Regions from separate parts of the Hymenobacter radiodurans genome, predicted to be linked through region 1. Evidence: riboswitches for the same ligand, from Rfam matches in the RefSeq annotation. Region 1 holds a riboswitch; each other region holds the start of a gene.
What was found. A riboswitch is a leader RNA that binds a small molecule or an ion and turns the genes downstream of it on or off. The one in region 1 is predicted to bind S-adenosylmethionine.
Positions count from the first base shown of each region.

Region 1 (4,212 bases):
GCACCACCAATAAGCAGCGGCGTCTTTAAGCCACGCTTTTCCATTTCTTGCGCCACGTACACCATCTCATCGAGGCTGGGCGTAATCAAGCCGCTTAGGCCAATTACGTCTACGTTTTGCTTCTCCGCTTCATCCAGAATACGCTCCAGCGGCACCATTACGCCGAGGTCCACAATGTCGAAGTTGTTGCAGGCAAGCACCACACCCACAATGTTTTTGCCGATGTCATGCACGTCGCCTTTCACGGTAGCCAGCAGAATCTTGCCAGCAGTTTGCCGCTCCGAGCCTTGCTTATCGGCCAGCAGGAAAGGCTCCAGATACGCCACTGCTTTTTTCATCACCCGGGCCGACTTTACTACTTGCGGCAAGAACATTTTGCCGGCGCCAAACAGGTCACCGACTACGTTCATGCCGGCCATCAGCGGACCTTCGATTACTTCCAGCGGCCGGCCTACTTGCTGGCGCACTTCTTCCGTGTCTTCATCAATAAACTCGGTGATGCCGCGAACTAGCGCGTGTTGCAGGCGCTCGGCCACGGGCAGACTGCGCCAAGCGTCGGCTACCACTTCCACCTTGTCCTTCTGCTTCACCGTTTCGGCAAAGTCTACGAGGCGCTCGGTGGCGTCGGGGCGGCGGTTGAGCAATACGTCCTCTACTAGCTCCAATAAATCTTTCGGAATCTCATCATACACGCCCAGCTGGCTGGGGTTTACAATACCCATGTCCAGCCCAGCGCGTATGGCGTGGTAGAGGAAAGAGGTGTGCATGGCTTCACGCACCACGTCGTTGCCGCGGTAAGAGAAGCTTATGTTACTAACACCACCGCTGGTAAGAGCGCCGGGCAGATTGGCTTTGATCCAACGCACGGCCTCAATGAAGTCCAAGGCATAGTTGCGGTGCTCCTCCATGCCGGTGCCCACGGTCAGGATGTTAGGGTCAAAGATGATGTCCTCGGCGGGAAAGCCTACTTCGTTTACCAGAATGTCGTAGCTGCGCTTACATATCTCGATGCGCTTCTCAAAAGAGTCAGCCTGGCCGTTTTCATCGAAGGCCATCACCACCATTGCTGCGCCGTACTGGCGCACGGTGTGAGCGCGCTCCTTAAATACTTCCTCGCTTTCTTTCAGCGAAATGGAATTGACGATGCTCTTGCCCTGCACGCACTTCAGTCCGGCTTCCAGCACGCTCCACTTTGAGGAGTCAATCATCACCGGCACCCGCGAAATGTCGGGCTCGGAGGCAATCAGGTTGAGGAAAGTGGTCATGGCCTGCTCCGAGTCGAGCATGCCTTCGTCCATATTCACGTCGAGCACCTGGGCACCGCCTTCCACTTGGTCGCGGGCTACTTGCAGGGCCTGCTCGTAAGCACCCGTGCGGATGAGGCGGGCGAAAGCGCGGGAGCCGGTCACGTTGCACCGCTCACCCACGTTTACAAACAGGCTGTCGGGAGTAATGCCAAACGGCTCCAAACCAGCCAAACGGGTGGCTTTGGGCACTTCAGGCAGTTGGCGTGGCTGGTATTTCTCGGCCAGCTTCGCCAACTCGGCAATGTGCTGAGGCGTGGTGCCACAACACCCACCGGCCACCGTTACAATGCCTTCTTTGAGGTAGTTTTCAACGACTGCCGCGAATTCCTGCGCCGACTCGTCGTAGCCTCCAAAAGCGTTGGGCAAGCCGGCATTCGGATAGGCCGAAACGTGCACATCGGCAATGCGACTCAGCTCCTTTACATACACGTGTAGCTGGTCCGCACCGAGGGCGCAGTTCAAGCCCACGCTTAGCAGCGGCAAATGACTGATAGAGTTCCAGAACGCCTCTACCGTCTGCCCCGAAAGCGTGCGACCCGACGCATCAGTGATAGTGCCCGAAATCATGACCGGTACCACTTTGCCGCCTTCATCAAAGAACTTCTGCACGGCATACAGCGCCGCTTTCGCATTGAGCGTGTCGAAGATGGTTTCTATCAATAGTGTATCCGAACCGCCTTCCACCAGGCCACGCACCTGCTCCAGATAAGCGGTAGCCAGCTCGTCAAAGGTCACGGCGCGAAAGCCGGGGCGGTTTACGTCGGGCGAGAGCGAAGCGGTCCGGTTGGTGGGGCCGATGGCACCTGCTACGAAACGCGGTTTGTGCGGCTCGCGGGCGGTAAACTCATCAGCCACTTCTTTCGCAATTCGCGCCGACTCGTAGTTCAGCTCATATGCCAAGTGTTCCAAGCCATAGTCGGCCTGGGCAATGGTGGTGCCGCTGAAGGTGTTGGTTTCCACCATGTCGGCGCCGGCGGCGAAATACTCAGCGTGAATGCCGCTGATGATATCAGGGCGGGTGAGGCTGAGTAAGTCGTTGTTGCCGCGCAGGGGCTTGGGGTGGTCGGCGAAGCGCGTTCCCCGAAAATCCTCTTCCGTCAGTGGGTGACGCTGAATCATGGTGCCCATGGCGCCATCGAGCACCAGAATGCGCTGTTGGAGAATGTCGTAAAGGGGAGAGGCGGGGCGAGTCGTTTTCATAAGATCTCCTTTGGAAAAAGGCGTTTTTAGCGCTGCTTATCCAGAAAGAGAACCTCGCAACGCGGGCTCCGCACTTATCTTCTTTTGCCCGTGGGGGACAAAATGGGAGTTGGCACCTTGTTTTACTCAGGTTGCCAAGACGTCGTAGGGCCCAGTCCCTCGGTCTTTCTGGATAAGTAGCTGGACAAAGATACAGCAAGACGACGAAAAAAGTTTACCTGGATTTTTTAACTCATTCACGGATGAGCATTACACGCTTGGGGGGCTTTTTTGTACACAAAAAAGGTCCGGTTTAGAAGCCGGACCTTTTCCATAAACTTAGGTTGAAGAGAGGGCTAAAGCGCTTTCTTCCGCTCGGCCTGAAACTTCTTTAGCTGCGGGTCAATCACCTTTTTGTCTCCCACAACGACGATTGTCATTTCATCGGGACGTACGTATTTCTTGGCCGCATCCTGCACTTCCTTAGGCGTAATGGCGTGAATATCTTTCACCTGATTGGTGAGGTAGCTGTCGGGGAGGCCGTGCAGATCGAGGAAGCTGAGCTGACTGATGATGCCGGCGGGTGTGGAGTTACGGAGCACAAACAGGCCCGCTTCGTAGTTTTTGATGCCTTCCAACTCTTCGGCTGTGGGAGCCTCTTTTTGCAGACGCTCCACTTCATACACAATTTCCTTGAGCGAATTGCCGGTGTGTTCGGTGGTTACGTCGGCTACCTCGGCCCACTCCCCCACGCGGTAGCGGGCATTCACGTTGCTGGAAGGAGAATAAGTATAGCCTTTATTCTCGCGAATATTACTAGTGATGCGCGAGCCAAAAGAGCCCCCAGCAAGGAATTCATCACACGTAAGCGCGTGAAATCGGGATGGGTCGGATCGACGACAGGTAGGCCGATCACCAGCGTAGACTGGGGCGCGCCGGGGCGGTTCTGCACCATCAGATCGGTTTTGGTGACTGGCTTGGCAATCTCGATGCGCGGAGCGGGGCCTTTGGTCCAGTTGTTTAGAGACGATGTAACCGCCTCGCGCATAGCCTTTTCATCGAACTTGCCGGCGGCGTATACTGCCGTGCGCTGGGCACCAAACTGCTTGGTGTAAAAGTCGCGCACCTGCTCGGGGCCATAGGCGTTTACTTCGGCGTCGGTGGGAATATCGCGGCCGTAGGGGTGCCCTTTGTACAGAGCCATCGAGAACTTGGTGCGGGCCTGAGTGCCCGGCTGGGAGCGGGAAAGATTATTTTCGCGCTTAAAGTCATTTTTGATGCGCTCAATCTCGGAAGGTGGGAAAGCCGGGTTTTGCACCAAGTCAGCCATCAGCTTTACCAGTTCCGGACCGTATTCTGACAGTACCGAGCCAGTAATAAAGGTCTGATTGGGGCCTACCGATACACTGAGTGAGCCACCCATACGGGCCGCTTTTTCTGATATCTGCTTAGCGGAGAGCGTGGTGGTACCTTCCCGCATGAGGCGCCCTACGATGTCGGCCAGGCCGTTCTCGTTGGCGGCCTCGTGCACGTTGCCAACTTGTACGATCATACTCACCGTTACTTTCGGAATGTCACCGTAAGGTACCAGCGTGGCTTGCAGGCCATTATCCAGCGTAAATTCCGTCTTGGGGGGCAAAGTGAAGTCGCGGGGGGCGCCGCCGGCGGGCGGCGTTTCTTTTTGGGCTAAAGCCGGGGTGCTAAGGACACAGGCGACGCTCAGCAG
Region 1 is NZ_CP037922.1:4,449,501-4,453,712, reverse strand. It holds gene metH (methionine synthase) at 1-2,507, opposite strand, end outside; SAM riboswitch class I at 2,579-2,686, opposite strand; partial or broken gene EPD59_RS20180 (M16 family metallopeptidase) at 2,843-4,038, opposite strand.

Region 2 (4,212 bases), 850 kb from region 1:
GCCCCCAGTAGCTAGTAAATGCCCCAGGCGCATTACTGCACAACCGTCTGCACGTAGAAGCGTTCGAGTAAGTGAGTGATTTGGGCGGTTTCGATCAGAAAGCCATCGTGGCCGTAACCAGAATCCATTTCGGCATAAACAGCACCAGGTATGTAGCGGGCTAGAAGCTGCTGCTCCGTGAGCGGAAATAACACATCCGATGTAATGCCGATGACCAGCGTACGAGCCCGTATTCGGCCCAGCGCGGCAGCCACCCCTCCGCGACTGCGGCCCACATTGTGCGAGTCCATGGCTCTGGACAGCGCCACGTAGGTATAGGCATTGAAGCGCGCCACCAGCTTGTCGCCTTGATACTGTTGATAGGAACTGGCCCGAAAATCAGTAATTTTATCTTCTTCGGGCTCGTGCTGCGTATTACCGTAGGCCTCGTAGCTGCGGTAGCTAAGAAGGGCCACAGCACGAGCCGCTTTTAAGCCAAACTGCCCCCCAGTCGGTGTAGCCGAGTGATAGGTAGGGTCGGCGAAGATGGCCAGGCGCTGCGCCTCATTGAAAGCAATACCCCAGGGCGAGTGCTGCGCATTGGTAGCCAGCACAACCAAATGCTCAAACACGGTGGGTTGCTGAATAGCCCACTCCAAGGCCTGCTGCCCACCCAATGAACCGCCAATCAGCGTGTGAATCTGACCTATGCCCAGATGCTGGCGCAACGCTTCGTGCCCCGCTACCATATCACGCACTGTAAGCAGTGGAAAAGTATGGTATGGTGGTTCCCCCGACTCGGTTGGCGTAAGCGGGCCGGTGGATCCGTAACAAGAGCCCACGATGTTAGCGCATACAATGAAGTGATTTGCCGGATCGAAGTGGCAATTATGACCAAATAAACCCGGCCACCAGCTAAGCACATCGGCGTTGGCCGTAAGCGCATGACACGCCCATACCACATTGTCGCGGGCGGCATTGAGCGTACCGTAGGTCTGGTAGGCTATCTGCACCCGAAGCAAAGTCGCACCACTTTCGAGCTGAAGCGGCGCTGGAAGAATAAAGGTCTGATAATCAGTCATGCGAGGCTAGCGAATTCAGAGCCTGGAGGGAATCATTGAGGCTGCCACTACAGCAGTTAGACTCGTGACAAATAGTAAAGCGGATTTTCAATAGCTCCCAAACCGAGTGAGGCTGCCCAATAAGTAAGCTGATTCGGGAGCTATTGAAGGATGGGCAAGGCGGTATCTTTCTTCCATTTCTGCCTTGTCACCCCGCCAAACCGTAGGACTTGTAAACGGAGCACTAGCCGCTGCAACGGCCTTGCTCAATATCTTCTGCTTGCAACAGCTAGACTTCCAGTACTACGGGATGCTCGATGGCTGGCTCCGGGATTGTATCACCTTCGGTTTGCTGACGCTGGGGGGCTTTTTCCGCTACCGCGTCGAAGGCATTTTGCAAGTCAGCTTTGATGTCTTCTATATGCTCCAGTCCAAGCGAAATGCGCAGCAAGGTGGGCGTCACGCCGGCTGCTATTTGCTCCTGATCAGAAAGCTGCTGGTGCGTAGTGGCGGCGGGCTGAATAATCAACGTTTTCGCATCGCCCACATTAGCCAAATGGCTCACCAGCTTTAGGTTGTCGATGAAGTGCGTGGCCGTATCCTTGGTGCCTTTAATGCTGAAAGTCAGAACGCCACCCGCGCCGCGCTTCAGATATTTCTGGGCTAGAGCGTTATAGCGGCTGCTTTTCAAACCCGGATAGTTTACGGCTTCTACCTGCTGATGCTGCTCTAGCCATTCGGCCAGCTTTTGCGCATTTTCCACCGTCCGATCTACGCGCAACGACAGAGTTTCAAGACCTTGCAGCAGCAGGAAAGAGTTGAAAGGACTGATGGCCGGACCAAAATCGCGCAGGCCTTCTACCCGCGCCCGAATGATAAAGGCGATGTTGCCAAATGGGCCGCCTTTGCCGAACACATCATTGAAAACCAGGCCGTGATAGCCTTCCGAGGGCTCCGTAAACTGCGGAAACTTGCCATTGCCGAAGTCATACTTACCGCCGTCGACAATCACGCCGCCTATGCTGGTGCCGTGGCCGCCAATCCATTTCGTGGCCGATTCTACTACGATGTGCGCGCCGTGCTCTAGGGGGCGAAACAGGTAGCCGCCCGCGCCAAACGTGTTATCGACAATAAGCGGCAGATCGTGTTTGTCAGCAATGGCCGCAATACGCTCAAAATCGGGAATACTGAAGCTGGGGTTGCCAATCGTTTCGAGATACAGCGCCTTAGTCTTGTCGTCGATCAGGGCCTCGAAGCTTTCAGGCGTGTCGCCATCGGCAAAGCGGGCTTCGATACCTAAGCGCTTGAAAGCGACCTTAAATTGGTTGTAAGTGCCACCGTAGAGGTGCTGGGTACTTACAAAGTTGTCGCCGGCCTGCAAAATGTTGTTCAGGGCCAGAAATTGGGCTGCTTGCCCCGAGCTGGTTGCCAATGCGGCCACACCACCTTCCAGCGCCGCTACGCGTTGCTCAAATACATCGGTGGTAGGGTTCATGAGGCGCGTATAAATGTTGCCGAACTCCTTGAGGGCAAACAAATTGGCACCATGCTCCGCGTTCTTAAACACGTAAGAAGTAGTCTGATGGATAGGAACGGCGCGCGAACCAGTAGTAGGATCGGGTTGCTGACCAGCGTGCAATTGCAGGGTTTCGAAGTGCAGGTTTTGTGTGGACATCTTAGTGCTGATTAGAGTTAGAGTGAAGTAGAAAGAGATGACAGAGCGCAGATAATCAGGCATATGGAACCGCAGGAAGGTGGAGCGCTGAACGTGATCCACAGCCGAAGCAGACGAAGCCAGACTAAGACCTAACGTGGTGGGGTAGAATGCCCACGGCGCAACACGGCCTTTAGGAATGATGGAAAGGGGAGGGGGCTAAACCGGAAACTGGATTAGCAGCAGCACGCGCAACAACAGCACATTCGCGTAGCCTCACAACTGCTAATGGCAGGGGCCAAAACGCGGAAACCCGCCAACCAACCAATGCGCAACGATGCGACCGGGGCAGACGGGTGAAGCAAAATGGAAAAAGCAGTGTTTTTCATGGCACTCAGCTTATATCTCCCGCGGGCAACATAGCCGAACGGGCAGGAATTGGCACCTTTCAAAACAATGAAGGTTGCCAGCGGGTCAGGGAGCCTGTTCTCTCGCCGCTTCTGTATAAAATCTGAAAAACTGTCTCGTCGATAACGAGAAGTACCGGACTGGTAACTGCAAATGTACAGTTCGAAATGAGAACGCCAAATGCACAGCAATATTTTTTACTCCGTGCTAACTCGCTGGCTAACAAATAAAAAAGCCCCCAGCAACTTGCTGGGGGCTTTTTTATTTGTTAGCTTTAGCTCAGGGTGTGCTTACGCTTGGGGTAAGGTCAATACCTGACCTACTTCGATATGATCGGGGTTTGAACCGATGGTTGACTTGTTGGCGTCATAAATCTGATGCCACTTGGCGGCATCACCGTAGTGCTTCTTCGCAATTTTAGAAAGTGAATCGCCGCTAACTACAGTGTATTGCGTGCCTTGGGCAGCAGTAGGAGCAGCGGGCTGGTTGGCGTTGCCAAAGAAGTCTGTATTAGCCTTCTGGTTGGGATTGGCAGCCGGCTGAGCAGGCTTTTCGTCGCCTTTATTGGTTAAGAAATCGAACATTCCCATAGTCGTGGTTGATTAAGGAGAAAGGAAGGCGCATGTGCTTGATAGCTATGCTGTCACGTCGTCTTACGCCCCTAGTGCAAATAAGTTGCAGCCGTCAAAAAAGCTCCACTGTTGCTAACTCTTTCCGGCGCGGCGCGTAAGAAGCGCAACATTGCTTTGCTGGAATATTGTACCAGATAAAGCCGCTCCTTTCCATTTTTAGTTAACCCTAAGGTCACTCCCTATGAAAACCATTGCACTTCCTTTCCGCTACTTGGCCAGCCTCATTATGCTGTTGACGCTGTTCACGGCTGCTTGTAGCCAGAAAGACAAAGTTGGCGAAACCAACATGCTGTATGGCACGGAAAGCAAAGTCTGGAAAACGGACAAAGAAACCACTGCCAGCGGCGACAAGGTGGCCCAAACTGATGCTGATAAGGATACCGAACTACGTTTCTACGCCAACGGTAACTTTAACATGACGTCGCCCCAGCAATCGTTGCAAGGCAAGTACACCTTCGACCAGCCCGGCAAAAAAATC
Region 2 is NZ_CP037922.1:565,807-570,018, forward strand. It holds gene EPD59_RS03510 (homoserine O-acetyltransferase family protein) at 33-1,061, opposite strand; gene EPD59_RS03515 (O-acetylhomoserine aminocarboxypropyltransferase/cysteine synthase family protein) at 1,330-2,715, opposite strand; SAM riboswitch class I at 3,091-3,205, opposite strand; gene EPD59_RS03520 (LysM peptidoglycan-binding domain-containing protein) at 3,393-3,686, opposite strand; gene EPD59_RS03525 (hypothetical protein) at 3,916-4,212, shown strand, end outside.
Region 2: it holds a riboswitch for S-adenosylmethionine, as region 1 does, so the genes downstream of both, EPD59_RS03515 (O-acetylhomoserine aminocarboxypropyltransferase/cysteine synthase family protein) here and metH (methionine synthase) in region 1, are expected to answer to the same signal.

Region 3 (4,212 bases), 1.5 Mb from region 1:
CTGCATGAGTATACCGTTACACTCCGGAGCCGAGCAGCCCGAGGTAAGCTTTGCTATTTGTGGTGTGGGCCACATTGGTCGTCGCCACGCGGCGCTGGTGCAGCGTCAGCCGGGTGCCAAGCTTGTAGCCTTAATCGATATCAGGGCTGAGCTAGAATTGGAGCTGTCCGCCGAATTTGTGGGGATTCCTTTCTTCACGTCTCTTGAAGAATATCTCGCCCATGGTCCCGCCGCTGATGTCCTTACGGTAGCCACGCCCAATCATCTGCACGCGCCCCAGGCAATTGCCGGCTTACGCCACGGGCTACATGTGTTGGTAGAAAAGCCGCTAGCCCTGCGCACCGCCGATGCGGAACAAGTTGTGGCTACGGCCTCGCAGGCGGGCCGGTTGGTATTTGGAGTAATGCAGAATCGCTACTCACCGCCGGCCGTTTGGCTGAAGCAAGTAATTGAGGAAAACCGACTGGGGAGCATTTTTATGGTCCAGATAAACTGTTTCTGGAACCGCGATGCCCGCTACTACCGCCCCGGCAGCTGGCACGGCACCCACGCTCAGGACGGCGGTACGCTCTTCACTCAGTTCAGCCACTTCATCGATCTGCTCTACTGGGTTTTCGGCGACGTAACTAATGTGCAAGCCCGTTTCCATGACTTCAACCACCAGCACCTTACCGAGTTTGAGGATAGCGGCCTCGTGACTTTTGACCTCGTACGCGGCGGTACTGGCACTCTGCATTACAGCACCGCCGTCTGGGACCGCAACCTCGAAAGCAGCCTCACCGTCATCGGCGAGCACGGCAGTCTGCGCATCGGTGGGCAATACATGGATAAAGTGGAGCACTGCCACATCCGCGACTACGAATGCCCGCCGCTTCTGCCGACCAATCCCGCCAATCACTACGGTTTCTACCAAGGCAGCGCCGCCAATCATGTGCAGGCGATAGAAGAGGTGGTTGAGGCAGTTAAAAGCGGCGATTTATGTGAAACGAATGCTCGGGAAGGAGTGAAAGTGGTGGAGATTATTGAGCGGATTTATGGCTTAAAGTAACGTGGAGAAGCGTAGGTAAAAACTACTTATCAGTTTTACGTAACTACTTACATGAACTGCCCCGACGAACAAGCCCTCACTGAACTCCGCGCCTGGCAACAGCGCATGCAGAAGTCACCGACGCTGCTGAACCGCTTCACGCGCCGGGTACAGATTCGGTTGAATGCGTTTCTGCCCGAGCGGGTGCATGAGGCCATTACCACGGCTATTCGGCAGATGGTGCGCGGGGTGTTGTTTGGGTCGATGCACACTACGCGCCAGCCGCTGCTGGAGGCGCCGTGGGCGGAACGGGAAACGGCGGTGCGCACCCGCATCCGTTACTACCGCAACACCGCGTCGGCCGAAGGCGCCGTGACGGGGGCGGGGGGCTTTTTGCTGGGCCTGGCCGATTTTCCGCTGCTGCTGGGCCTCAAGCTTAAGCTGCTCTTCGACGTAGCCGCCCTCTACGGCCACGACGTGCGCGATTATACTGAGCGGCTCTATCTACTGTACATTTTTCAGCTGGCCTTTTCCAGTCAGCACACCCGCAATGAGGTGTATCGTCGCATTGCCGACTGGGACAGCTACCGCCACACGCTGCCCACCGATGTAAATGAGTTTGATTGGCGCACCTTTCAGCAAGAGTACCGCGACTACATCGACTTGGCGAAGCTGGCCCAGCTGGTGCCCGTAATTGGAGCAGCGGTGGGAGCGGTGGCCAACTACCGCCTCATCGAGCAACTCGGCGAAACGGCCATGAACTGTTACCGCATGCGCCATCTTGAGCCGAAGGGTACTATGTTGCCCCCCAGCGCCGGCTAAGCCACACGGTAAAAGAGAAAGAATAGCCGCATTTGCAAGTACGCATGCCGGTAGTCTACCTTTGCGACCCCAATTCTTTCTGATCAAAGGATTGTTTTTATACCGAGGCGTGGAGAGAAAGGCTCAATGAAACGCCGGCAACCCCCAGCACAACTGGAACGGTGCCAACCGAGGTCAGCGCAAGTATCGACTGGCTATATAAAAACAAATTGCCGTGAACATTCAGCTGCAACCTGCTCTATTTTCCTTCGCCACCCTGCCGCTCCACACGCTGAGTTGGGCTGCTTGTTTGGGTATGGGTTGTTGCTGTTGTTGAGCGTTCGAACATTCTCTCATCTTCCTGGCTTTGCCAATCTGCAGCTGTAAGTAGCCGCTGGGGGCATTTCTGCTCTGATTCAGCCTTTGCATTGGCTGTAGATCAGGTAGTTGCCCATTTTGCCGAAGCCGTAGCAACGGCGTCAGCTTTGTGATCTGTCTGCTTTACAGGCGGATATTCTTTCTCTTATCTCCATTCTTTTTATCCACCACGAGGCGCGGCTTCGTGCTACATTTTATGCTCAAAAAGTCACTGGAATTGCTGCGACAAGAGGCGGCCGAAACCGGCACTCACACCCTCAAGCGCAGTCTGAGTGCCTTCAACCTTGTCGCCATTGGGGTAGGGGTTATCATTGGGGCGGGACTCTTTTCCCTTACTGGTATAGCGGCCGCCAATCATACCGGACCAGCCGTTACGCTTTCATTTTTGGTAGCAGCCGTTGGCTGTGCCTTTTCGGCCCTGTGCTACGCGGAGTTTGCGTCTATGGTACCCGTCGCTGGCTCCGCCTATACCTATTCCTACGCTACGCTAGGTGAGCTGTTTGCCTGGATTATTGGCTGGGATTTGGTGCTCGAATATTCCGTGGGCGCCGCGGCCGTAGCCATCAGCTGGTCGCAGTACCTGACGCGGTTTTTGGCCAAATACGACCTGCATATTCCCGCTCAGCTGGTTATGTCGCCCTTCGAGACGTCTACTTTGGCCGATGGCTCGGTGGTGCACGGGTTCGTCAATCTGCCCGCTATTCTGATCGTGCTGGCCATCACAGCCATCGTGATTCGGGGTACGCAGGGCTCGGCCTGGGTTAACGCAACCATTGTGGCCCTGAAGGTATCGGTAGTGCTGGTGTTTATTGCGTTGGGTTGGCAATACATCGATCCGGCTAATTATCAGCCCTATATCCCGGCCAATACGGGCACGTTTGGTGAGTTTGGCTTGAGCGGCATTCTGCGCGGAGCCGGTGTTATCTTCTTCGTCTTCATCGGCTTTGATATTGTGGCCACGATGGCGCAGGAAGCAAAAAAACCCCAGCGTGATATGCCTATCGGCATCATCGGCTCGCTGGTCGTGTGTACTATTCTGTTCGTGTTGTTTGGGCACGTAATGACGGGCCTGGCCAACTACACAGAGTTCAAAAATAGCGCCGCGCCGGTAGCCATCGCCATCGAGAAAACGCCGTATGCCTGGCTGAGTCAAGCCATTATTATCGCCATCCTGATTGGCTACACCTCCGTCATTCTGGTGGATTTGCTGGGGCAGTCGCGGGTGTTTTTCTCCATGTCGCGCGACGGACTGTTGCCCAAGATCTTCTCCGAAATTCACCCTCGCTTCCAGACGCCTTACAAATCAAACATCTTGTTGGCCGCCCTAATCAGCGCTTTCGCAGGCTTGGTGCCCATTCAGGTAGTAGGCGAAATGACCAGTATTGGTACGCTGCTGGCCTTCGTGATGGTGTGCCTCGGCGTACTCATTATGCGCAAGCAGCAGCCCGATGCGCCCCGCGCTTTTCGCACGCCGTGGGTGCCGCTGGTGCCCATTATGGGCATCCTGACCTGCTTACTGATGATGTTTTCGCTCCCCTGGGATACCTGGTTGCGCCTCATTGTGTGGCTGGCAGCCGGACTAGTGATTTATTACCTCTATGGTAAAAAGCACAGCAAACTGCGACTAGCACAGGAACAAGCCCAAGTGAAGGCTTAACGAATTACACTCCCCAAAAAAACCCCCTGCATCATCATAGCGGGGGCTTTTTTATGCCTGATAAACGGATGCCTTCCGACAGCAATACCGAATTTTTAAAACCTGATTCGAGCGAAGTAACACAGCAATGAAGCAGTTTTAGGTAGCTTTAAGCATCTATCTTTTCTATAGCTATCCGATGATCGAAACGTTACCCGAATCTGAAATCCAAGCTTCTATAAATCAACCTGCTGCGTACCCAACCGTGAAGGAAAGTTGGGGCGCGCTCGGCTGGTTTATGCTACTGGCACTCGTCCTAGGATTTCTGTCCATTCCCTTCCTTCGCTTTACAACCCACGCGCAATCCATC
Region 3 is NZ_CP037922.1:2,931,527-2,935,738, reverse strand. It holds partial or broken gene EPD59_RS13650 (DegT/DnrJ/EryC1/StrS family aminotransferase) at 1-8, shown strand, start outside; gene EPD59_RS13645 (Gfo/Idh/MocA family protein) at 5-1,048, shown strand; gene EPD59_RS13640 (EcsC family protein) at 1,100-1,849, shown strand; SAM riboswitch class I at 1,944-2,054, shown strand; gene EPD59_RS13635 (amino acid permease) at 2,403-3,863, shown strand; gene EPD59_RS13630 (CPBP family intramembrane glutamic endopeptidase) at 4,042-4,212, shown strand, end outside.
Region 3: it holds a riboswitch for S-adenosylmethionine, as region 1 does, so the genes downstream of both, EPD59_RS13635 (amino acid permease) here and metH (methionine synthase) in region 1, are expected to answer to the same signal.